2 regions of the Peribacillus sp. NPDC060253 genome follow, and region 1 is predicted to be linked to the other one. Evidence: riboswitches for the same ligand, from Rfam matches in the RefSeq annotation. Region 1 holds a riboswitch; the other holds the start of a gene.
The links. A riboswitch is a leader RNA that binds a small molecule or an ion and turns the genes downstream of it on or off. The one in region 1 is predicted to bind S-adenosylmethionine.

Region 1 (7,968 bases):
TATGATTAACTTTTTACAAATAGTGGTACAGCATCAATAAACGTATGAAAGGATGATGTGCAGAATGATGCAGGAAAAACAGACCTATCATGTCGATTTGGTCAGCGGCGACGTACTCGGACAAAAACTTGAAGAGAACCCGAGCTTCACCATACACGCAACAGATGAGGAACTCGCAGAATTGAAACAATGCTTAGAGGAACATCGGACAGATGACTTGGAGGCATATGCCCGTTCACATGTTCCATATCTTCTCTATCATCATGACCGGGCAAATGATAAATACGATGCAGCCATGAAAAGGCTTTATGCCCTCATATATAAATTAGGCGATAAAACGGCCCGAAACCATATTGAAGAAATCGGCATATTGAAGGATAACAAATTCGAGGGCAATGAAGAAGTGCAAAAATTCAAATAAAAAAATATGAACAGAACCTGACATTCTAAGGTTCTGTTCTTTTATGATAAGACTCCTAAAAGGGATATATATGAAATGTTCGTAGGTAAAGTCCTTCAATCTACATATTTATCTTTCAAATATTCTGAACCAATACCACCAATGACCATCAAAGCTAATGGTAAAAAATTCGACACAGCTGGCATACTTTCCAAAATTGTAATATCTGTGCCAACAAATTTGTTAAGACCAAAAATAATTAATTTAGACACTAACAAAAATGCTCCTAGTAATAACACGGTATCAAAAAATAATTTCCTTTTTGGAAATGCTAACTGCTTACTTTCTCGTATTATTTTTTCTTTCAATTCCTCATCACTCCTTAATAATTCATCTATCGTAATATGAAATAAATCACTTAAATTAATGAGTACTTCAATACTTGGATAGTTTTTTCCTGTTTCCCATTTGGACACAGATTGGCGACTCACATGAATCTTCTCTGCAAGATCAGTTTGTGACCAATTTCTTTTTTCTCGTTCTTTTTTTAATCGTTCGCTAAAATTCATTGTGAGTTCATCGCCTTTCCTTACTCCTAGTATTGTGAGATGAATTATGCAAAGTAAAGATAGTAATAAGTGCATTACTATGCAACTTATGAGTGACACCGAGGAAAACCTTGATATAACAAGGGTATCCGTTTAATTTTCCGGAACTGCTGTAGAAAGTTAAAACTAAAAAAGAAGTTGCAGCCAGTCATCAAAAAAGTGGCCAAGACTTTGGATATAACAAAAAAAGCAGCTATGTAAGCAGCTACTTAATCATATAATTTTTTAATCCAATAAACCATCTTACTAACACATATATCAAGAATTAACCAATTGACTTTAATAAAAAAAGCCTTGTATAGACAAGGCTTTTTTTTATCGGTGTAATCCCCGCTTGTTTAAATTCACGAAGCATTTTTTGCTTTTGACCTTTGACCATTCTTCAGGATGATTCCGTGAGTATAAATTTGAGAATCAAAGCATAGCACAAACGGTTCTTTATAGAAGAAATCATTTCCTCATAATTTGTCTAAAGTTTCTTTGCATTATACTTTAAACTCAGCCATAGTTGAAGAAAAAGCGTTATAGAGTCCAATTGATAAGCAATCCAGCTTGAGCTAAACCACCACCGAAACCATATAATAAAATCTTCTCACCATTACTGAGTTTTCCTTCAATTACTCCTTTATCTAAGGATAATGGTATGGTTGCTGAGGAAGTATTTCCATACTCCACTAAGCTATTTAATGTACGCTCTATTGGAAAACCACTTCTATCACATATTGACTCAATCATTCTTAAATTTGCACTATGCGGAACAAACCAATCAACATCATTCAAATGAATTTCAGTATTTTTCATCACAGTTTGCATTCCTTTTGGAACAGTAGTAACAGCCCATTTATAAACCTCACGTCCATTTTGTACAAGGTTACCACTATTATTTAAGTCTTCACCATTTATACGTGTCGAAAGGTTTGTACTATATAAATTTTTTCCGCCTTCTCCTTCCGAATATAAATGTGAAGAAATAAAACTTGGTTGTTGTTCATCGTATTCTACAAGAACTGCTCCTCCACCATCTCCAAATAAAATACAAGTGGCCCGATCTTCATAGTCCATAATTTTAGATAAAGTATCAGCTCCAATAACAAGAATTTTCTTGTTTAAACCAGATGTTACTAATCCATTAGCTACATGCAACCCATAAGTAAATCCTGCACAAGCAGCATTTAAATCAATAGCTCCAGTATTCTTAATTCCTAGCTTTGCTTGGACTAAAGACGCTACACTTGGAGTGTTGAAATCTGGTGTAAAGGTACAGACAATAATCATATCAACGTCTTCGACAGATTTATCATACCGTTCCATTAAATCCTGTACAGCTTTATAACTTATATCACTAGTAAACTCTTCTTCATGTGCAATTCTTCGTTCTTTAATACCAGTACGTTTAACAATCCATTCATCATTGGTTTCAACCATTTTTTCTAAGTCTTTATTTGTTAACCTTTTTTCTGGAACATACGAACCTATTGCAGTAATACGTGCTTTGGATTTGAACATAGAATAACCACCTCGTGTTATGATTCGCATCATTTTTATACTTGATATTAATAGTTGGTACTAATTATAAAGCAAAAAAAATCTTATGCAACTAACCGTTCCCTTTAATTCCATAAGAAAAAGAGCTGAACGACAAAGAACGATCGCAATTGATAATATAAGAAGACTCTGCTCCTAAATAGTAAGGTATATCGTAGCCAGAACATCCTGTTAAAACATACTCATCTTGGTTGTTCTCATTCTTAATCACTTCGATAGTTTTGCACTGATGTGTTTAATTGAATTACCTCCATATTCGTCTCTTGTCGTGTCACTCGTCGCTCCCAGCGTTTCTGCATTAAATGTTATATCACTAATAATCGCGTCTCCTTCTTTAGTATAGAAAACTGCCCGTTCTTATCCTCTTCCTCTTTACTTACATTTTGAATATATTCTTTAAGCCTTGTTAAGTTCTCTATACCATCGTGCTTGCTTCCTATGTCTGTTTGTGCTGATTTGAAAGGTTCATCTTCATTATCGGTTCTCGATTTAGAACAACCTATCATTTAAGTTAAAATCATCACAATTAAAACAAAAATCCCTTCCATAAACTCTTTATTCCACACCCTTTCTTACCTATATAACGTGATAAATAACTGTAAGTTTCAAGCATTTTTGATATACTCAACTGCCTCAATGGATTAAATGAGTTATGATGACCATATATCCATCTCCCGCCCCTTTAATTGAAAAAGGAAAAATCCTGTTGTATGTCCAACAGGATTTCCATCAATATTTATTCGAAATTCACAATTACACGATTCTCTTTTATTTTGATTGCATGCATATAGGAATCTTTGTATAAACGTCACGAATTCATTTTCAGTGTTTTTGTTTGTAATAGGTTACCGCGAGCGCAAGTGCCAGCACTGTACCTTTGACGATATCCATCGCATAATAGGGCACAGACATCATGATCAGCCCATTTTGAAGGATTCCGATAAGAACTGCACCAACAAATGTTCCAAAGGCATTTGGTTTTCCCGCTCCTAAAACGGAGGAACCAATGAAGGCTGCTGCAACAGCATCCATTAAATAGGGGGATCCTGAATTGATTTCTGATGTCATGACCCTTGAAGCAAGGACAATTCCCCCAATCGCCGCAAGTAGTGCTGAAAGCAGATAGGCAAGCACTTTGTATTTATTTACCGATATCCCGGAAAGTCTCGCCGCTTCCTTATTTCCCCCAATAATGTACATATAGCGACCATGCTTCGTATAAGTCAAAAAGATATGGGTCGTTATCACAATGATTGCCATGATCAATATGATCCATGGTACCTGCCCAATTTTCGCGAAAAGCGGGCTGATCAGTCCAGTTGCAAATGTTCCATCGGGCATGACCATATTTTGCGAAACCGTCGCCCCTTTTGTATAGGTAAGGGCAATGCCCTGGATAATGAACATAGTAGCCAATGTCATCAGCATATCAGGGATTCTCAATTTAACGATCATAAATGAATTCAAGGCCCCTACGACAATTGAAGCACCGATTGCGGCTAAAATGGCAATCAATGTATCCTGAGAAAACCAGACGAACATTGATATAACGATAGCATTTGCCAATGATGCGACAGAACCGACGGAAAGGTCGAAGCCATCCACCGTTAAGGATATCGTAATACCGATCGCAATGATGGTAACGATTGATATGGAACGTAGAATGTTAATCAGGTTATTAGTTTGAATGAAAGATGGATTGGACAGGGTAAAGATTCCAATCAAAATGATGATTGTCAATATTGTGCCGTATTTATAGAAAAAGTCGAACAAGTCCACTTTTTTCTTTGCCTTCGCTGTCTGTGTAACAGGAATGGGTGCGCTCATCCTATTTTCCTCCTGTAGAATAGAATAATAGTTCTTCTTCGCTGGTTTTGCTCGTTTCTAATTCGATGACAGTGCTCCCGTCATATAACACATATGTCCGATTGGTAATGCCCATGATTTCGGAAAGTTCGGATGATGCATATATGATGGCTTTCCCATTTCTCGCAAGCTGTGAAATCAATTCGAATATATCCTTCTTAGCTCCAACATCGACCCCTTTTGTGGGTTCATCGAATATATATACATCCGCATCGGCTAATAGCCACTTTCCAATGGCAACTTTTTGCTGGTTACCACCTGAAAGGTTTTCGACTCTCACTTCCCCTGAAGGAGTTTTAATGCCAAGGCTCGCAATCAGTTCTTTCGCTTTTTCTTTTTCGGCCTTACGATCCACGAAGCTGAATGACTTGCAGAATTTGCCGATACTGGCTGCAGTCAAGTTTGCCGTGACCGTTTCCTGAACAAGGACCCCTTCTTTCCTGCGTTCCTCCGGTACTAGTGCTAGTCCGCTTTTCACTGCATGATGCGGCGATTTCAAAGTAAGTTTTCGGCCATTCAGGACGACTTCACCCGCTGTGATCGAAGTATGACCGAAAAGGGCTTTACACAGCTCCGTTTTCCCAGCCCCGACCAGCCCTGCCAAGCCGATTATCTCGCCTGCCTTTAGATGAAGGCTAACATTTTTAACTTTCGCTGCATCTGACAATCCCTTCACTTCCAGTACAACCTGTCCAATCGAAGAATTCACTTCAGGGAACTGCTCATCCATGGTTTTCCCGAGCATACTCTCGACCACTTCGGTTCGGGTGATTTCCTCCATTTTTCGACAAGTGACACGCTCTCCATTCCTCATGATCGTAATTTCCTCACAGATTTCAAATATCTCAGGGAGACGATGGGAAATGAAAATGATTCCCACACCTTTTTGCTTTAATTCATTTACAATTCGAAAAAGTTCTGTCGTCTCCGTATGACTTAACGGAGCAGTTGGTTCATCGAGAATCAAGAATTTGCATTCTGTCGAAACGGCCCGCGCTATCAGGACCATCTGTTTTTCAGCCAAGGTAAGGTCTCTTACCAGCTTTTTCGAAGAGACACGAATTTTCATATCATCAAGAATATAAGAGGCTTTGTTGTGCAGCTCTTTCCAATGGACCATCTGTTTTTTGCCCATGTTTTGGACCATATCATTCAGCATTACATTTTCCCCAACCGTTAAATTAGGGATCAGTACGGTATCTACTTCCTGATGCACAATTTGAATGCCTTGTTCCTGCGCCTTCTTTGGCGAACGGATATCCTGCTTCATCCCATTCAAAAAAATATCACCTGAATAATGAACATGAGCTCCTGATAAAACTTTCATTAACGTCGATTTCCCTGCTCCGTTTGCACCGACCAATGCATGTGCTGTCCCTGATTGTACAGAAAAATCAACTTCACTTAGCGCCTTTACCCCCGGAAACTCAATCGAGATCTTCTTCATTTCTAGTTGTGTGCCCATGTCCATCCCCCCTATTGAACAGACACTCCCTTCTACTGAAAGAGAGTGCCTCTTTTTACTTTTTATAATGGTCTTTCAAAACTTTCATCCAATCCTCTTCAAATTCCTCTGATACACCCCAGCCATCGACAATACCAGATAGATTGGACATGTTTACCGCTTCTTTTGAAGCTTGGATTTGCTTTTGTGAAATTAGTGAAGCCTTTAAGTCATATGTTTGCGGCGTTTCTTCTCCCGCTAATTTTTTTGCCAATAACCTCATATTCACTGCACCGATCAATTTGGGATCGACTGCTGCCGTGTAGTCCCATGAGCTATCAGCTGATTGGATTTCCTGAAGATCTGCATTTGATACATCAATTCCATATATCTTCACTTCATCCCGGCCTGCTTCTTTAATAGCCCGAGCCGCTCCGATAGCGAAGGCATCCCATGTTGCAAATATTGCATCCAATTTTCCTTTAGGGTATTTATTCAGCATTGCAGCTACTGCATTCTGTGTCTGAACGGAAGTATCAGCTGATGCCACTCCGAATCTTTCGACTTCTTTAATCCCAGGATTTTCTTTTAATTTTTCCTGATAGACTGCGTTTCGTCTTACCATTGGAGGGAAACCATCCACCCAAAGATAGGCAATTGAAGCTTTACCTTTCTGTTCTTCTATCAATTTATCAAAAGCGAGTGTTGCCAGTGCTTCATCATCCTGTGATGTTAATGTCACACCGTCTATTTTGGATAGATCACTAATAGAATCGAAGGTGACAACGCTTTTACCTGCATCAACCAACTTTTGAACGTCATTCACTGTCGCTGCATCATCCCCATGGGAGATGATATAGCCGTCATAATCTTCCTCCAAAGCCTGGGCGATGGCATCATGGAATTTAGCCGTATCTCCATTGGCTGTATATGTATCCACTTGAAATCCTAAATCTTCTCCTTCTTCCTTCGCTCCAGCTAAGTATTGAGCCGTATGATCATCTCCGCCAATTTTACGGATCACTTTGATTTTGGCTCCTTCCCCTTCAGCAAATCTTTCCGGTACATTTTCAAATGATACCTTTTCTTCTTTCTTCGCTTCTGTAGAACTCTGCCCTGTTGAGCACCCCGTTAATAGCAAAGCCGAAGCGATGGCTGAAACGAATACCCCTTTTATAGACCTTCTCATCTTGTTTCCCCCTAAAATATCTTATTATTCTCATCAATCTAGTTGGTGAAAATCCTAAAATAAAAACCTCTCTAGTATAGAGAGGTTTAATCAGCTGATTTGCAGACTTGTCCCTCTCTTATCTGTCAAAACATTTCTGTTTTGCAGGATTTAGCACCAATTCCTAATGGAACGGTTGCTGGGCATCTTAGGGCCAGTCCCTCCGCCACTCTTGATAAGAGAATATATTGTGATACGTTTTTTGTAATTATCACTTTATCGGGATATAGTCATAAAGTCAATAGATTTTTGAATATTTGAAATGTTTCTATTTATTTTTTATTTTCTTTGCAGTTGGGCTAGACGTTTTTTCTCAATTTTTTCAAGTCTCTCCAACTGACGTAACTTCACTTCATACAAAGTGATCGGGTCACGGTAAACTTCCGGATTTTCTTTCATATGCTCCAATGCTGCCTGGTAGTCTTTAATTTCAGTCTGCGTTTGTTCAATTGTTTTTTGAAGTAAGGCAAATGAACTGCGATAGAAAAGTGAAATGTCACGATCCAGGGATTTTTCAAACAACCCGAATTGGGTAAGGAAACGTTCCGTGATCATCTCAGCAACATCCAGGTAATCTTCACTTTCCAGGTATTTCTTATAACGATTGTACATATTGGCTTTATTTTGCGGTATCGCCCCAAACAGCTTTCCTGCTCCTTTAAGCAGCAATTGTGATGGAGTCCTGCGCATAAGGATATTAACGTCATCGATGCGGATACTGCTTGTCATCCGATCGGCATCACGACGCCAATCATCCAATACTCTGAAGTCACCTGCAAGCGTAATTCGTTCTTCTTTGTATAATTCATTGAAACCAGCACTCATCTCATCCATAAATTGTTGGCTTTGTGTGAATTCCATTTGGGAACTGGCAATC
Region 2 (7,968 bases), on a different contig from region 1:
CCTTCGTAATACCGCTTCAACTCTTGCGACCAATTCTCCTGGATTGAACGGCTTGACGATGTAATCATCCCCACCGAGCTTCAACCCTTTCACTTTATCCCATTCTTCACCTTTCGCACTGACAAAGATCACAGGGATATCCCAATTTTCCCGGATTTTTTCACAAACCGAGAAACCGTCCATACCTGGCATCATGATATCCAATAGAATTAAATCCACTTCCTCTTTTTCAATCATACTTACGGCTTCATTTCCATTTGCAGCCTGAAGGCATGGATAACCTGAGTTCAGCAAATACATTTCAACCAGATTCCGCATATCTTCTTCATCATCAACGACTAAAATGGTGTAAACATGCATGTCAATCTACTCCCTCAACATGAATTGAAATGGACCTTCGCCGACTTTAATCGTTTTTTTAACATCGACTGTTTCAGTATCCATCACATACACTTCATCACTATCATACCCCGCCACAACCACATCTTCCTTAAAGTTCGCCATTTCAAAAGGATTGACGCCGACCACTTTGCTTTTCACTTCCTCATATTGATCATTTAATTTATATAAGGAGCTTGTACCGTGACTAAGGACAAAAATGCCATCATCATTCTCAAGGAACTTTATCGGCATGGTGGGAGCCTTCAACTTACTCTTCAACTCTCCGGTACTTGCCGAATAAATATATAGATTTTCTTCCACTTGGTCCCCATCACCATGGCCCCCTATCCATATTTCATCCTTTTCTTCCCTTAATAAAGAGCCGGTGCTAGAACTATGTATAGGAAATTCAAAATCGACCTTTTTCGTTTCAAGATTTATCACTGAACATTTTGTATCACCAAAGTTAATGACATACAAACGATTCTCCTCCACTCCTTGAAGAACGGTCAAGGGGCTTTTTCCTACCTTGACTATATCCTGCTCCTCCCCTTCATCATTAAAAAAGTATATGGAGTGATTCGATTGATTGACTGCCACGATGCTTTTTCCATCATGCAACAACTGCATATTGACGATTCCTTTCCCTACTTCCCAGCTGTTAATCAGTTTTCCAGCTGATAAAGAATACGCCTGGACTTTCTCCATCTCTTTCCCATAAATTAGGATAGTATCTTTATCTGCCAGTAGCAACGCTCCGGTAAATGGTTCTGAAATATCCCATGTGGCAAAAGCATGATAGTTTTCATCTATGAAAGTAAGGGAGGTATCCTTGATATTGACGGTCGCCAAGAAAGATTCACCTTTGTTTATTTTAGTAAAAGTATTACTGCTAGTACATCCAGTAAGCAGTAAGACGGCAAGTAAAAGCGCAATGCCCCACTTCATATTTTTAGCTCCTTATTCATTAAATAACTAGTTTTATAAAATTTTAACAATGAGTTGTGAAAAAAGTATGAAGCGGAAAAGAAAATTTGCCAACAGCATTCGCAGTGTCTGAACGGCGATCATAATCTTTCCAGTTCAGTGACATAGGCCATGGCGATCGCGGTTTTCATCTCGTTAGAAAGTGAAGATTGCATCACACGTTTAATGCTGAGGTAAAACTTCTCCAAGACTGGTTTTCGGGCACGCGGATGTGCATTTTCATCCAAAAGCTCACGACGGATGAGTTCAGATAACACTTCCCTTCCGTCTCCATCCGTCACCTTGCGATTATTCCATATACTTAAATAAGCCTCCAACAATTCTTCTTGCATGTCTGTTTCTTTCATTTTATCCCTTCCATCCATTACTAATTTATACATATTATGAATCAACTTTGTAAAGACTATCTTAATAATACGATTACGCTTTTAAAAATTCAAAAGGGAGTGAGTACAATGTCTCAAGTATACCGCTGTCCAAATTGCCGGACAAATAAATCTCGCTTCAATCTCATTCAGCAAGTAGCAACCCCCATTAAAAAGGATCCGCAATCCGGTGAGATTGTTGAACAATATTCAAACGATTCCCTTCAGCCATTCCATCTAGCATATAATGGTCCTGAAGTTCGGGTTCAATGTGCTGCTTGCGGATTAATAGAAGACGAAAAGACATTTGCCGCCTTTGGAATGCAGCAATAAAAATGGTCAGACCCAATAATGGGTCTGACCATTTTTTCAATCTTTTCCCACAAACTTTTCAGCCCGGTCTATGGCAATTGGAATGGCCTTTCCATCCTCATATCCTTCATCCAACATTGCATTTGCAATTTCAATAGCCTTTTCCCTGACATCTTTATCTAAATTCTTCATTGAATCCGGGTAATCATTATTATTCCATGGCATGTATACCGCCTCCTTAGAAAGTCTCTTTAATATTTCCCTTCATAAATAGGCGGTAAACGTTATTGAGCCGCTTTCGCTTCCAAAGCCTTCAACGTACTGATAATACTCTCCCTCTCCAACTTTTCCCCGATTATGACGATATTCAATGGCATTTTTATCATTTCATTCATATACATCGGCATTCCGTATGAGTATTGGAATAAATGAGGGTATTGTGAATGTGTAAAGGAAATGTATCCTTTCATTCTATAGACCGTTTCCGGAAGAGACCTAAGCCAATCTTCAAAGTCAGTTTGTTCCACAGCTCCTTCAAAAGTATGAACGACTGCAGATAGATGCAAATGGTCGTGGACATTAAGCTTTTGAACGCCCTTTTGTTTTTTTCGTTGCATCTGTTGCAGCGATGCCAAGGAAACGGCTGCATACTCTGTCAATAAACATACCGCATCCGTATTCAGCGCCTGTATCGTATAAATCAGCTGTGCGGCTTCCATCTCACTAACTAAATCCGCTTTATTCAATAATATGAAATCCGCATGGTGAATTTGTTCAGCAAGCAACTGCCGCAGCTGCGGCGAGAGCTCTTCCCGATCGCGCCACCTTAATAAATCGACAACTGTTATAATCCCTTTATATTCTAGCCTTTTAGCGAAAAGCGGCGACATGATACCATCCAGTACTTCAACAGGATGTGCAGCGCCTGTGGTTTCAATATAAACGGCGTCCAGGTCGTTTTCAGTTAACAATTCATGGAGCTGTACCTCCAGCTTATCCTGAATGGTACAACAAATGCACCCGTCAAAAAGCTCCTTCAGAGGGACTTCATCACCTATCAACCCACTGTCCACCGATACACTGCCGAGTTCATTTAAAAGAACGGCCACTTTTCTACCCGCTTCACTTTCCTGTTTTAAAATATTTCGTAGAAGCGTCGTTTTCCCGCTGCCGAGAAAACCGCCTAATATGTAAACTTCCGTTGTTTTCATTCGTATCTGCTCCTATGATCCTGTTAAATTTGATTCCGTTAAATTCTATCATACTTATCCTTCTAAATCATTTGCCGGGACCACATAAAAAAACCAGCCCGTAAGCTGGTTTTTCAACAATGACTCATGCTTGAACTTCGTCTTTATCGTAAATTGGCACCCAGCCCGCCGCTGTAACGAAAATCCGAACTGCAACGGTTTTCCTATCCTCCGCCAACGTGAAATAATGTCTTGTTGATTCTGGTACGCTAATCAGATCTCCTGGATTAAGCCGTACATCAAACCACTGTTTATCACTGCCTTCAATGGCAAAGATACTCGTTCCGCCTGCTATGAAACGCACTTCGTCATCCTCATGGTGATGTTCCTGCTTAAAGTTTTCAAGCATTTTATCCAGGTTTGGATTTGCATCGGATAATGTGATGATATCATGCGCTTTATAGCCTCTTCTTTCCGAAATTTCCGCTATCTCGGATTTGAATGTTAAAAGGATTTCCTCTTTGTCAGCATCTGTTAGATCATATTTTTCTACAAGATGAGCTGGTAATTTCGAAATATCCCATTGCTCATATATTACGCCCTGTGTTTCTAAAAAACCTTTTACCTGTTCACCGTTTTCAATAACCTCGTTTGTTTCATGGAATCTAATTGTCGCCATCATTCATTCCTCCTCGATATAGTTTTTATTTTACAGAACCTGCAAGTGCCTGTTGTTGATTGAGCAAAAGTTGATATTGAAATAAAAATTCACAAGCTTCAAGTATTCTTTTTGCTTCGAGCCCGCTTTCACCCCAAACCGTTATACCATGATTACGGATGAGCACGGCACCAGAGTCTTCTTCGACATGCGGCTTGAATTTTTCAGATAACAGCGGAATGTCAGCGTGGTTATATATGATTGGAATGCGAAACTCTGAATCTTCATCCCACCTACCAGTCGCTTTAATGATTTCATGATTCCGAAAAGTCACTTGACCTTCATCCCCGTACAATTCCGACATCACATTATTTTCCACTGTGTGGATATGGAGTACACAGTTCGCATTGGTTTTCCCGTAAATAACGGTATGAAGCAAAGTTTCGGCCGAAGGTCTTAACTCCGTTTCTTCAACTGGGTTTCCTTTTAAATCCACCAGTAAAAAGTCCGAATCCGATTGCTTTCGTTTATCCTTACCGCTTGCCGTAATATAAAAGAAAGGGCTTTTGGGTTCACGAATGGATAAATTCCCGCTTGTTCCCATGAACCAATCCCTTTCGGCCAGTTCTGCTTTAATCTCCGCCAATTCCAGCCATTCTTTACTCTGTGTGTTCATGCCCGTGGCTCCTCCCGCTGCTTTAAAATGTCAATTACATCATAAAACGTTTCAAATCCTTGATGTGGGATTCCATCTTTATTACATTTCTCAAGCAGAATGTCACGAGCAATGACAAAATCAGCCTGTTTTGCTGCTTCAAAATCAGTCACTGAATCTCCGATGACGAGTTTAAAATCATCCTCGCCTGCAATTTCCCTCATAATTGAAGGCTTACAGCAGCCACAATCATTTTTACATTGGTCATCACAAGCATTGGGCCACTCTATATAGATCCTTTCCTTATCGAAGTAGGCATTGTTACAAAAAACGGAATCTGGGGGCAAGATTTCATGTAAAAGAGGTTCGATAAAAAAATCCATGCCTCCGCTTACTATATATAAAGGAATGTTAGCTTGTTTCGTATACTCAACGAATTCATAAAACCCTGGCCGAATGCCAGCTGTGTCTATTACATATTGAATGATTTCATCCTTCAAGGTACTGTCAAGCAGGGAAAACATATCGCCTACCCCAGAGGATATACTGATTTTTTGTTGAAGAACCGCATCTTTCAACTCTTCCCATTCTGGAGGCGCAAATTTTTTCATGATAGAAATGATATTATCTGTGTTGGTGATCGTACCGTCAAAATCACAAAAGATGATCGGTTTCATTATTTCTTATAAGCCTCCCCATAAAACAAGAGCTTTTTTTAGTGTTTCTTCCTCAGCCGCCGCTTCAGATAGGTCCTTTCCTGCTAGAACGGCTTCCACAGCAGAACGGAAAGCCTTGGCCCCGCCTTCTGCTCCGTCAGGGTGTCCGTGGATACCACCTCCGGCATTGATTACGCTGTCTATACCGAAATCCTTGATTAGGTCGGGAACCATGCCCGGATGAATACCAGCTGAAGGAACAGGGAAGGCCTTTTTCCAAGAAAGTTCATCTTTTGTCAGAGCTTTTGCAATGGCTAATGTCTCGTCTTTTTCAAGTGCGACATTTCCATAAGGGGATGGGAATAAGGATAAATCTGCACCTGATAGCCTCACTAATTTACCAAGCAATAATGGATAGCCGATTCCATAAAAAGATGAAGAAGCCAACGCTCCGCTAAATGCGGGATGTGCCATGATCGGCAGCTTGATTCGATCATGTTCACGCAAGGCTTGCATTACATCCAAACCATATGTATGAACGTTGAACAATAAAGCATCTGCCCCTGCTTCAGCCGCTTGCTCTGCCTTATCCAATAATTCAAATGTTTTCCCTGATAGATTGACAGCATATAAAGTTCGGTGACCAGTGGTTTCATAGACTTCATTCAATATTCTTTTTCCGGTTTTAATTCGATCGATAAAAGGAGTCTGTTCCTGGTCAAAGAGAATCTCGTCGTCTTTTACAAGATCGACACCTCCTAATGCCTGTTGCTTCAGTTGCTCATTATGGAATGTTAAATCCCGTCCTAACACACCTTTGAAAATGCTCATCACAAGAGGCCGATTATATACTTCAATCTTCTCTCTTATGCCTGCAATACCAAATTGCGGACCAGGAAAAGCCTTGTGAATATCACCGATAAAATCCAAGTCGATCAGTTTAATTTCACCGTCCAATGAAAGTTTACCGAAGACCGTCGTGAGGATTGCGGGTAAATCATTAGAGAAATTCCCTGCTGGATAAGCAATTTTAATGAATGAACGGTACACTTTACGATCAAAATAGCGGTTAGCCTTCTCTTCTTCAGCTAATGGTGTCACAGAGACGACACGTCCCTTATGCTTTTCCAGCTGCTTCTGAACTAAATGGGGCAGGTCCGTCCATGTTCCCACAGTCAAACCCAAGGCAATGCTTTCTGCTTTTTTCTCATGTTTTCCATCAAAATCATGAATTAAGTAAGTAGCGATTATCTCGCTCATCTGATCACTCCTATAACACGTTAGTAGAATCTCGAAGTCATTAACTTTAAATCTCAAATTGGCAAAAGCCCCTTCACAATGAAGAGGCTTTAAAAAGCCATCTTCTTATCTCCCAGCCATTAGCTGCAAGAATTAGCACCGTGCCTTGTGGATTTCAAGAAAATCCGGCGAAGAATTCCGCCCCATTTTACAATGGAATTACGGTCGGTTGCTGGGCTTCATAGGGCTAGTCCCTCCACCTGCTCAAAATAAGAAAACGCTGATATATAGTTATGTTTAAGTATCGAAAGATTAAGAATTTAGTTTGTATTCTGACAGGTAATCCGTACATTGTCAATAGGTTTATGATTATTTAAGGTGGATAACTTCTCCCCCAGTTAAAATATGTTTAATGCGCGTATCCGTTCGACAGCCTCTTTAAGCCGTTCTTCGGAAGTAAGAAGCCCTACCCTGACGTACCCTTCGCCAAATTCACCAAATCCATTTCCAGCAGCTACAGCTACGTGGGCATGCGTTAATAAATAATCCGCAAAACTCTCGGATGTAAACCCTTTTGGTATCTTGAGCCAGGCAAAAAAAGAGGCGTCCGGAGCTTTGACATCCCAGCCGATGGCCTGTAATCCCTCAATGAAAACATTCCTTCGCCCCTCGTATTTCTTCACTAACTCCTCTACACAACTCTGCGAGTCAAGTAAAGCACTTGCCGCTGCTTCTTGTATCGCCGGGAAGAGACTCACATAAAGATGGTCTTGCAAAAGCTCAAGCGCTTCTATGACACTTTTATTCCCAACTGCGAAGCCGACTCTCCACCCTGCCATATTATATGTTTTCGATAGTGTATATATCTCAATTCCTATATCCTTCGCTCCCTCAGCTTGGAGAAAACTTATCGGTTTTTTCCCTTCAAATCCTATCGCCCCATATGCAAAATCGTGGACCACACAAATGGAATGCTCTTTTGCGCAGGAGACCGTTTCCTCAAAGAAACTTAAAGTTGCAGATGCACCAGTAGGATTATTCGGATAGTTCAAGAACATCATTTTTGCTTTATCAAGCACGTCACTATGTATATCTTTGTAATCCGGAAGAAAACCATTTTCTTCTGTCAGCGGCATGACTTCCGTTTTTGCCTGAGCTAGAACAACACCGGAAAGATAATCAGGATAGCCGGGATCAGGAACCAGAATCGTATCCCCAGGATTCAATAAACATTGTGGCAATTCCACAAGTCCTGCCTTTCCACCAAAGAGAATCGCGACTTCGCTATTGGGATCGAGCTTGACCCCATATTCACGTTCATAAAAGACAGCGGCAGCATCTTTTAAATATTGATGCCCACGGAACGGTGAATATTTATGATTAATCGGTTTTTCAGCGGCTGCCTGTAGACTTTTCACAATATGCTCAGGTGTCGGCTGATCAGGATTTCCCTGACCTAAATTAATGACATCATGTCCTTGTGCTGTAATCGCATTGACTTTTGCGACTAGAGAGGCAAAAAACT

Region 2: it holds a riboswitch for S-adenosylmethionine, as region 1 does, so the genes downstream of both, mtnW (2,3-diketo-5-methylthiopentyl-1-phosphate enolase) here and ACFWE9_RS10195 (sugar ABC transporter substrate-binding protein) in region 1, are expected to answer to the same signal.

What each region holds. Positions count from the first base shown of each region.
Region 1 is NZ_JBHXAS010000029.1:7,164-15,131, reverse strand. Features, by position in the region: gene ACFWE9_RS10225 (hydrolase) at 65-421, shown strand; gene ACFWE9_RS10220 (helix-turn-helix domain-containing protein) at 517-969, opposite strand; gene ACFWE9_RS10215 (ketoacyl-ACP synthase III) at 1,531-2,514, opposite strand; partial or broken gene ACFWE9_RS10210 (hypothetical protein) at 2,761-2,895, opposite strand; gene ACFWE9_RS10205 (ABC transporter permease) at 3,376-4,380, opposite strand; gene ACFWE9_RS10200 (sugar ABC transporter ATP-binding protein) at 4,382-5,884, opposite strand; gene ACFWE9_RS10195 (sugar ABC transporter substrate-binding protein) at 5,940-7,052, opposite strand; SAM riboswitch class I at 7,168-7,273, opposite strand; gene ACFWE9_RS10190 (GTPase domain-containing protein) at 7,371-7,968, opposite strand, start outside.
Region 2 is NZ_JBHXAS010000019.1:14,769-22,736, forward strand. Features, by position in the region: gene ACFWE9_RS07455 (response regulator transcription factor) at 1-360, opposite strand, end outside; gene ACFWE9_RS07460 (YncE family protein) at 367-1,329, opposite strand; gene ACFWE9_RS07465 (hypothetical protein) at 1,449-1,748, opposite strand; gene ACFWE9_RS07470 (hypothetical protein) at 1,824-2,066, shown strand; partial or broken gene ACFWE9_RS07475 (DUF2188 domain-containing protein) at 2,118-2,270, opposite strand; gene ACFWE9_RS07480 (CobW family GTP-binding protein) at 2,330-3,256, opposite strand; gene ACFWE9_RS07485 (cupin domain-containing protein) at 3,381-3,914, opposite strand; gene ACFWE9_RS07490 (methylthioribulose 1-phosphate dehydratase) at 3,940-4,569, opposite strand; gene ACFWE9_RS07495 (2-hydroxy-3-keto-5-methylthiopentenyl-1-phosphate phosphatase) at 4,566-5,225, opposite strand; gene mtnW (2,3-diketo-5-methylthiopentyl-1-phosphate enolase) at 5,232-6,464, opposite strand; SAM riboswitch class I at 6,567-6,719, opposite strand; gene ACFWE9_RS07505 (pyridoxal phosphate-dependent aminotransferase) at 6,842-7,968, opposite strand, start outside.